DNA from 2 places in the Bacillus nitroreducens genome. Region 2 is predicted to be linked to the other one. Evidence: riboswitches for the same ligand, from Rfam matches in the RefSeq annotation. Region 2 holds a riboswitch; the other holds the start of a gene.

Region 1 (4,441 bases), 290 kb from region 2:
CGAATTAAATCGATTTTTGGGACAACTAAAAAATTCCTTCATTTGTTTTATACATAACCAATTGAATAATAGGAGAAAATAATGTATGACGAAAAGTCATAACATAATATTTGCGGATTACATAATCATTCACTTATGAAGCAAATCACTCGTAAAATGAAAAGTGAGATGGTATACTCTTTGTAGAATTTCAAAGTTGTTAATAATAGGAGGGGTTATAATGGCTATTACAAACGTAACAGACCAAAATTTTGATGCAGAAACAAAAGAAGGATTAGTATTAGCAGATTTCTGGGCACCATGGTGTGGGCCTTGTAAAATGATTGCACCCGTATTAGAAGAGTTAGACTCTGAGGTTGGCGACAAAGTAAAAATCGTAAAACTTGATGTAGATGATAACCAAGAAACTGCAGCAAAGTTTGGCGTTATGAGCATCCCAACTTTACTTGTTATGAAAAATGGTGAAGTAGTAGATAAAGTTGTTGGTTTCCAACCAAAAGAAGCACTTGCTGAAAGACTTGCTAACCACTACTAATACACATAAGAGACAGCCTTTAAGGCTGTTTTTTATTTGCCGTTTTATAAGGCAATCCTTTTTTTTACACCTACACCTTAACCTTAAAAATGTTACAATAATAGGTATGGAAAAAAACAAAAAGGCGCATTGATTAAACAGATGGAGTGGTGATGATGCACGAACATCTTAAAGAAAAGTTAGCGATATTACCTGACCAGCCTGGTTGTTATTTAATGAAAGACAGGCAGGGAACCATTATATATGTAGGAAAAGCAAAAATACTAAAGAATCGGGTTCGTTCTTATTTTACAGGTTCACATGATGGGAAAACTTTGAGGCTTGTAAATGAGATTGAAGACTTTGAATATATTGTCACCTCTTCAAATATTGAAGCACTATTACTTGAAATCAATTTGATCAAAAAACATGACCCCAAATATAATATCATGTTAAAGGATGACAAGTCGTATCCTTTTATTAAAATAACAGCTGAAAAGCATCCCCAGTTACTGATCACTCGTAAAGTAAAAAAGGATAAGGGAAAATATTTTGGACCATATCCAAATGTACAAGCAGCAAATGAAACCAAAAAACTATTGGATCGAATTTATCCATTACGAAAGTGCTCGACCTTACCTGATAAAGTGTGTCTTTATTATCATATTGGACAATGTCTTGCACCTTGTGTGAATGAAGTAACAGATGAGACCAATAAAAAAATGGTAGACGACATTATCCGTTTTTTAAATGGTGGATATAAAGAAATTAAAGATGAGTTAACTGATAAAATGATAAAGGCATCTGAAGAACTTGATTTTGAACGAGCAAAAGAGTACCGTGATCAAATCGCAAATATCGAAACTACAATGGAAAAACAAAAAATGACCATGACAGATTTTATTGACCGCGATGTATTCGGCTATTCATATGATAAAGGGTGGATGTGTGTTCAGGTATTTTTTATTCGACAAGGGAAATTGATAGAGCGGGATGTTTCACTATTTCCTTTTTACAATGAGCCTGAACAGGATTTCTTAACCTTTCTAGGTCAATTCTATTTAAAGGCCAATCATTTCAAACCGAAAGAAGTACTACTTCCAAGTTCGGTTGATAGAGAACTAGCAGAGCAATTGCTAGAAGTTACTGTGCAACAGCCAAGTAGAGGGAAGAAAAAACAGCTTGTTGATTTGGCAGCTAAGAATGCCAAAATTGCTTTAATGGAAAAATTCGCCTTAATTGAAAGAGACGAAGAACGGACAATAAAGGCGGTTGAGAATCTTGGAAAAAGACTAGGGATTTATACACCTCATCGAATTGAAGCGTTCGATAATTCCAACATCCAGGGAACAAATCCTGTCTCAGCAATGGTTGTATTTACGGATGGAAAACCTGATAAAAAAGAATATCGAAAATACAAAATTAAATCAGTGCAAGGTCCTGATGATTATGAATCTATGAGGGAGGTCGTACGTAGAAGATATAGTCGTGCTCTAAAAGAAAACCTTCCCTTACCAGATCTAATCATCATAGATGGTGGAAAAGGCCATCTTGCAGCCGTAAGAGACATTCTTGAAAATGAGTTGGGTCTTGAGATTCCATTATCAGGATTAGCAAAGGATGATAAACATCGAACCTCTGAACTATTGATTGGTGACCCTCCTGAAATAGTAGAACTACCAAGAAATAGTCAGGAATTTTATTTGCTTCAACGAATACAAGACGAAGTGCACCGATTTGCCATTACCTTCCACCGACAAGTACGTGGTAAGAGTGCTTTTCAATCTGTTCTTGATGATATTCCTGGTGTCGGGGAAAAGCGCAAGAAAGCTTTGTTAAAACACTTTGGTTCAGTGAAAAAATTAAAAGAAGCTAGTATTGAGGAAATCCAACAGGCCAATATTCCTCGACCTACTGCAGAAGCTATCTTTGAAAAATTAAAAGAATAATCGTTGCTATTTTAAAAATTGTCTGATATAATCCTTAATAATATAATATTACACTTCAATACGTTGAAGTGATGATAGAGGTGCGACCTTTATTAGTATGCAATAGGAGGGGGATGAGCTCTTATGATTATTGCAGAAAGGAAAGTTCGCCGAAGTGAAAAGAGGCTCATACCTTTTTTTGCTGGTCTTATGTTTAAGAGACGTAAGATTGTCAAGATTAGTTAATCTTGGAGGGCTATCTCACGATGTGACACGTAGTAACAAATTACGTACAGCACAGCAATGAGAATCTCTCATTGCTGTTTTTTTTATTATCGAAAGAGAGGGTATATCATGGGGATCATTGTTCAAAAGTTTGGAGGCACCTCTGTAGGTTCACCAGAAAAAATTAAAAATGTCGCAAATCGAGTAATTCAAGAAGTGCAGGCAGGAAACCAGGTGGTAGTTGTCGTTTCGGCAATGGGGAAAACAACGGACCAATTAGTAAGCTTAGCAAATGCAATCACAAGTACACCGAGTAAGCGTGAAATGGATATGCTTTTAAGTACAGGAGAACAAGTTACAATTGCACTCTTGTCGATGGCCTTACAAGAAGCAGGGCATGAATCTGTTTCCTTTACAGGTTGGCAAGCTGGTATTGAAACAGAATCAATACATAGCAATGCCCGCATTGAAAAGATTGAAGTATCAAGGGTACATGATAGCTTAAAAGAAGGTAAAATCGTAGTCGTTGCTGGATTCCAGGGAATCAGTAGCTCTGGAGATATAACTACACTAGGTCGCGGTGGATCAGATACAACTGCGGTCGCACTTGCTGCAGCACTAAATGCAGATAAATGTGATATCTACACAGATGTAACAGGTGTATATACAACAGATCCTCGCGTTGTTCCATCAGCAAGGAAACTTCATTCTATTTCGTATGACGAAATGTTGGAGCTCGCCAATTTAGGAGCAGGTGTACTCCATCCACGCGCAGTAGAATTTGCAAAAAACTTTGAAATGCCACTTGAAGTTCGTTCAAGCATCGAGTTAGAAAATGGCACCATTATTGAGGAGGAAGTTTCAATGGAAAAGAATCTAGTTGTTAGGGGAATTGCTTTTGAAGACCAGATTACAAGGGTTACAGTATCTGGCTTACCAAATGAATTACACACATTGTCAACCATTTTTGGTACACTTGCAAAAAACGGCTTAAATGTTGATATCATTATTCAAAACATGACAGATAAAAATCATACGAATATATCATTTTCAGTAAAAACACAAGATTTACGTGATACACTTACTGTTTTAGAAAATAATAAGGATTTATTGAAGTATGAAGAAATTCAACATGAAGACGGGCTAGCGAAGGTTTCAATTGTCGGCTCTGGTATGGTTTCAAATCCAGGGGTTGCCGCTGACATGTTCCGTGTACTTGCAAGTGAAAATATTGAAGTAAAAATGGTTAGTACGTCTGAAATTAAAGTGTCAACTGTAGTAGAACAAGCAAAAATGGTTCGTGCGGTTGAAGCGTTACATGATTCATTCAATCTTGCAGCAGTTGAAGAAGAAAAAGAAAAAGTTAGACTATAATGAGTAACGGGGTTCGTTCTTAAGGTAATGTTTTACTTTGGGGCGGCCCTTTTTTATATAAAAAAACTGCACGTTAGGTGCAGGCAGGCTGTCGAGAAAGTCTCGACAGCCTTTATTCTTTTGATACACTTTAATAATTCACCGCGTTAATATGTTATAATATATTTAATAAATTAGGGTTGGTGATATTGTGTTAAATACTAGGGAAAATACACAAAATGAAATTGAATTTGTATCAATTGACGAGCTTGTTCCAGATAACCATCTGTTACGAAAAATAGATAAATACATAGATTTTTCTTTTATAATTGAGAGAGTAAAACCTTACTACTCTGAAGATAATGGTCGACCTTCGATCGACCCTCTTGTTCTTTTTAAAATGATGTTTATTGGATATTTT
Region 2 (4,441 bases):
TCGAGATGCGAAAGAAAAAAAGTATTACATGCCAGAATTTCTGCGAGATTTATTAGCTGAAAAGATCAAACAAATTGGCCACATGCTCTAAGGAGTATGGAGCTAGAACCTAAGGTAGTAGCCAAATATAGGGCTTTGACAGCACCCAATTCTAACACATATCCCTTTTCCAATACATAAATTAGTAAGGAAAGGAGTGTGCTAGGAATGGTCTCAATGACACCAATCGTAATTGATAATCATCAATTTACAGCCATTACCGTTAAACTTCCTAAGACAAATTTTATGGCAGTAACAAATGAAAATGGCTATATTATGTGTGGAGCACTCGACGTTGCACTGTTAAATGATAAGCTCAAAGAGCGAGGTATCATTGCTGGTAGGGCAGTTGGTGTTCGAACAATCGAGCAATTACTGGATGCCCCTCTTGAATCAATTACGTTTGAAGCGGAAAAACGAGGCATCACAGTTGGTATGAAAGGCAAGGACGCCTTATTAAAAATGGTTTAAAACTATCTTATGACAAGAACAACTGAAATGCTTTTCACTATAAATTGAAGATTATTGATGCATTTAAAAAGTTATCGTACATCCCACCTTACTTGCATACAAATAGCTTGTGAGGGGGGATTTTCGTTTGGCAAAATATAGAGGTCGCCTACAGCTTAGAAGGAGAGGGCCCTTGCCTTTTCGATACGTTTTTTTATTAACAATTGTTTTTTTTATCCTTTCAACTGTAATCGGGGTATATATTGTGAACAAAGCGATAGAACCCGCACTCATGGCATATGCAGAAAATGAAACAAAGAAAATGGCTGCAACTGTAATAAAAAATGCAATTAACCAACAAATAAATGATGATGAATTGAACCAAGAGGAATTAAGCATTTTTCAGACTGATGATAACGGAAAAGTAATTAGCTATAACACACAAGTCGTTAATCAAATGGCAACAAAAACACTTGGAAATATAGAAAGATATTTAAAGCATGTAAATGAAGGGGAACTAAACCAACTAGAGTACCCAGATTTAGAAATTGAAACCGATGAGAGAACTGGACAAACAGGATTTGTATTTAGAGTTCCACTTGGAGAAGCAACAAACAACGCAATCTTAGGAAATTTAGGTCCAGAAATACCAATTTACTTTCATATGATTGGATTTGGAAAAACAACACCACAAGGAAGAATTGATGAGTGGGGTATTAATAATGGGTGGTTCCAGTATAATGTGTTGGCAACAGTAACAATGCAAGTTATTTTACCTTTTAAAACAAGTGAAGTAGAAATAGAAACTATCATACCTATCATCAATCAAAATATTATGCATGAAGTTCCGCAATTTTATAACAATGGTGGTGAAACATCACCATCTATTGAGTTTCCTCCAAATTAACATTAATTACTATATTGGTATAGTTGATTAATAGAAAGATATACGCTATACTACAGTAGGACTAAAAAACTTCATATATCACCTTATCGGATCGATGGGGTAGAGGTGCGGAAAATAAGAGTAGGCTATGTGAGGATGACAACAATGATCATAGTTGAAAGGATATTTCGCCGAAGCAAAAACAAACGCGTCAACGTTATTTTTGTTGGGGTTGCCTTGAAAATAGGTAACACTGTCATTATAGAAAGATATCTATAATGGAGGGCTACTGATCGTGATGGAGGATAACATAACATTACTAAGAGTAATGATAGTTATTTTCTATCATTTACTCTTTTTTTTTCGCGAAAATGAGTATCTTCTTCACTTCTCCTGCCCTCCATAAAATTTTATTTTGGAGGAACACGTCATGTCTGGAACCATTTATTCAATTATCCCACCCATTATTGCTTTACTTATGGTTGTTTTAACACGTCGAGTTTTACTGTCTTTGGGAATAGGTATTGTTTCCGCTGCATTTGTATTACATGGAAATGTCCTAAAGGAAGAGGGAGTAGAAACTTGGCTACAAGACATCTTTCTCACCATTTGGACAAGTATAAAATCCGTATTTGTGTCTGACGGCGCATTAAACTCTTGGAATGTATATATCATTTTATTTCTATTTATATTAGGAATTATTACAGCCTTTATATCAATTACAGGTGGTAGTCGGGCCTTTGGAGCTTGGGCACAAACAAAAGTTAAAACAAGAACGGGCTCACAGTTACTAGCAGCTGTTTTAGGAATCCTGATTTTCATTGATGACTACTTTAATGCTTTGGCAGTCGGCCAGGTTAGCAAGCCAATTACAGACCGCAATAAAGTATCTCGTGCAAAACTTGCATATATCATTGACTCAACATCTGCGCCAATTTGTGTTGTATCTCCAATTTCAAGTTGGGGTGCATATATTATTGCAATTTTGGCTCCTATTTTAGCAACACATGGTTTAACGGAGTATTCACCATTATCTGCATTTATACAGATGATACCAATGAATTTATATGTAATGATTTCTATTTTAATGGTGATTGCTGTTGCTATTTTCAATATTAATCTCGGTAGTATGAAAACTCACGAAAATCGTGCAATCGAAACAGGAGAACTTACAGATCCAGAAAAACCAGTTCTGGGAGAATTAAAGCAAGAATTACCTCAAAGTGAAAAAGGTACTGTTGGTGACTTAGTGTGGCCAATTGTAGCGCTAGTTGTTGGTACTGTGGGCTCTCTCATTTGGACAGGTTATAAAGCTTCTGAAGGCAAGGTAACGATTTTTACCATTTTTGAAAATACGGATGTAACTAGGTCGCTCTTAAACGGTGGAACTTTGGGTATTATTGTTACACTTATTTTGTTCTTTGTTCAAGTCTATTCGAAAAATACGTTATCTATTGGACTTCTTCCTAAAGGGATAATCGAAGGTATTAAATCGATGCTTCCAGCTGTTTATATACTTATTTTTGCTTGGGTAATAGTTGATTTAATTGGACAGATTGAAACAGGAAAATATCTAGCGGGTCTTGTCGAAAACTCTAACTTAAATACTGCCTATTTACCTGTGATTTTATTTGTTGTAGCAGGCTTCATGGCTTTTGCGACAGGAACGTCTTGGGGCACGTTTGGGATGATGCTTCCAATTGCTGGGGACATTGCGGCTGCTGCAGATATTCAGTTATTACTTCCAGCCTTAGCGGCAGTACTAGCTGGTGCAGTCTTTGGTGACCACTGTTCACCAATATCGGATACAACAATCTTATCGTCTACAGGTGCGGGGAGCCATCATATCGATCACGTGATGACACAGCTTCCATATGCAATTTCATCTGCAGTTATTGCTGGTATTGGCTATGTTGTGCTAGGTCTAACGGGCAATACATTATTTGGATTGTTTACTGCTTTAGCATTATTTATTTTGTTTGTTTTCATCATGAAAAATAAGCAAAAAGTTTAAAATTGTTATCCTATTTTACAAGTAAATCTAAATTAATACGTGTGAGGCATGGGAAATAGAACCATAGCCTCACTTTTTTATATTGTAATTTGAATTAGAAAATAACTTTTGACATAAGGTTCTAGACTGGCTATACTAATAAATAGATTATAATAAATAATCTGAAAATATAAAAATTTCCAACATAGCCTTAGTACTAAATGACTATTACGGTAACGGGCTAAAGTGGAAAAGGGGAGGTTTATTTATGGATAATCGTCCACAGTGGGGGACGCGACTAGGATTCATTTTAGCTGCAGTTGGTTCGGCGGTCGGGTTAGGAAACATTTGGAGATTTCCAGCGGTTGCGTATGAAAATGGCGGCGGTGCATTCTTTCTTCCATATTTATTTGCCTTACTGACTGCCGGAATTCCATTATTAATTATGGAGTTTACTATTGGGCACAAATATCGCGGTTCTGCCCCTCTTTCTCTCTCAAAAATCAGTAAAGGGAAAGAGTGGATCGGCTGGTGGCAGGTGGCGATTTCATTTGTTATCGCAACATATTATGCAGTCATTGTTGCTTGGGCTATGTCGTATTCTGTCTTTTCTTTTGGTCAAAAATGGGGAGATGATACTGGTGGCTTCCTTATGGGTGAGTACTTAAATCGAATCGATTTAGCAGGAGGCGAGATAGGCCAATTTGGTAGCATTGTGCCTGGGGTGTTCATTCCACTGGTAATTGTTTGGGTAGTTGCATTAGGTGTTTTATTCGCAGGTGTGAAAAGAGGAATCGAACTTGCAAACAGAATTATGATTCCTACATTATTGGTCTTATTTTTAATTATTGTTATACGTGCTGTTACCTTAGATGGTGCTGCTGAGGGCTTACATGCATTCTTTACACCGGATTGGTCTAAAATTGCAGATGGTAAGGTTTGGGTAGCGGCTTATGGACAAATATTCTTTAGCTTATCAATTGCTTTCGCTATTATGATAACGTATTCAAGTTACTTGCCGAAAAAATCAGATATTACAAATAATGCATTTATAACAGGATTTGCGAATTCAA

Evidence for each region. Region 2 has a riboswitch for lysine ahead of ACWPVE_RS13300 (Na+/H+ antiporter NhaC family protein). Riboswitches for the same ligand answer to the same signal wherever they lie in the genome.
Region 1: another riboswitch for lysine. It lies ahead of ACWPVE_RS14770 (aspartate kinase); the one in region 2 lies ahead of ACWPVE_RS13300 (Na+/H+ antiporter NhaC family protein).

The regions. Positions count from the first base shown of each region.
Region 1 covers NZ_CAXHYI020000003.1:2,248,871-2,253,311, forward strand. Annotated here, with positions in the region: gene trxA (thioredoxin) at 221-535, shown strand; gene uvrC (excinuclease ABC subunit UvrC) at 691-2,463, shown strand; lysine riboswitch at 2,531-2,709, shown strand; gene ACWPVE_RS14770 (aspartate kinase) at 2,797-4,041, shown strand; gene ACWPVE_RS14775 (IS1182 family transposase) at 4,232-4,441, shown strand, end outside.
Region 2 covers NZ_CAXHYI020000003.1:1,963,046-1,967,486, forward strand. Annotated here, with positions in the region: gene ACWPVE_RS13285 (bifunctional metallophosphatase/5'-nucleotidase) at 1-91, shown strand, start outside; gene ACWPVE_RS13290 (YunC family protein) at 208-510, shown strand; gene yunB (sporulation protein YunB) at 683-1,396, shown strand; lysine riboswitch at 1,489-1,672, shown strand; gene ACWPVE_RS13300 (Na+/H+ antiporter NhaC family protein) at 1,806-3,389, shown strand; gene ACWPVE_RS13305 (sodium-dependent transporter) at 3,637-4,441, shown strand, end outside.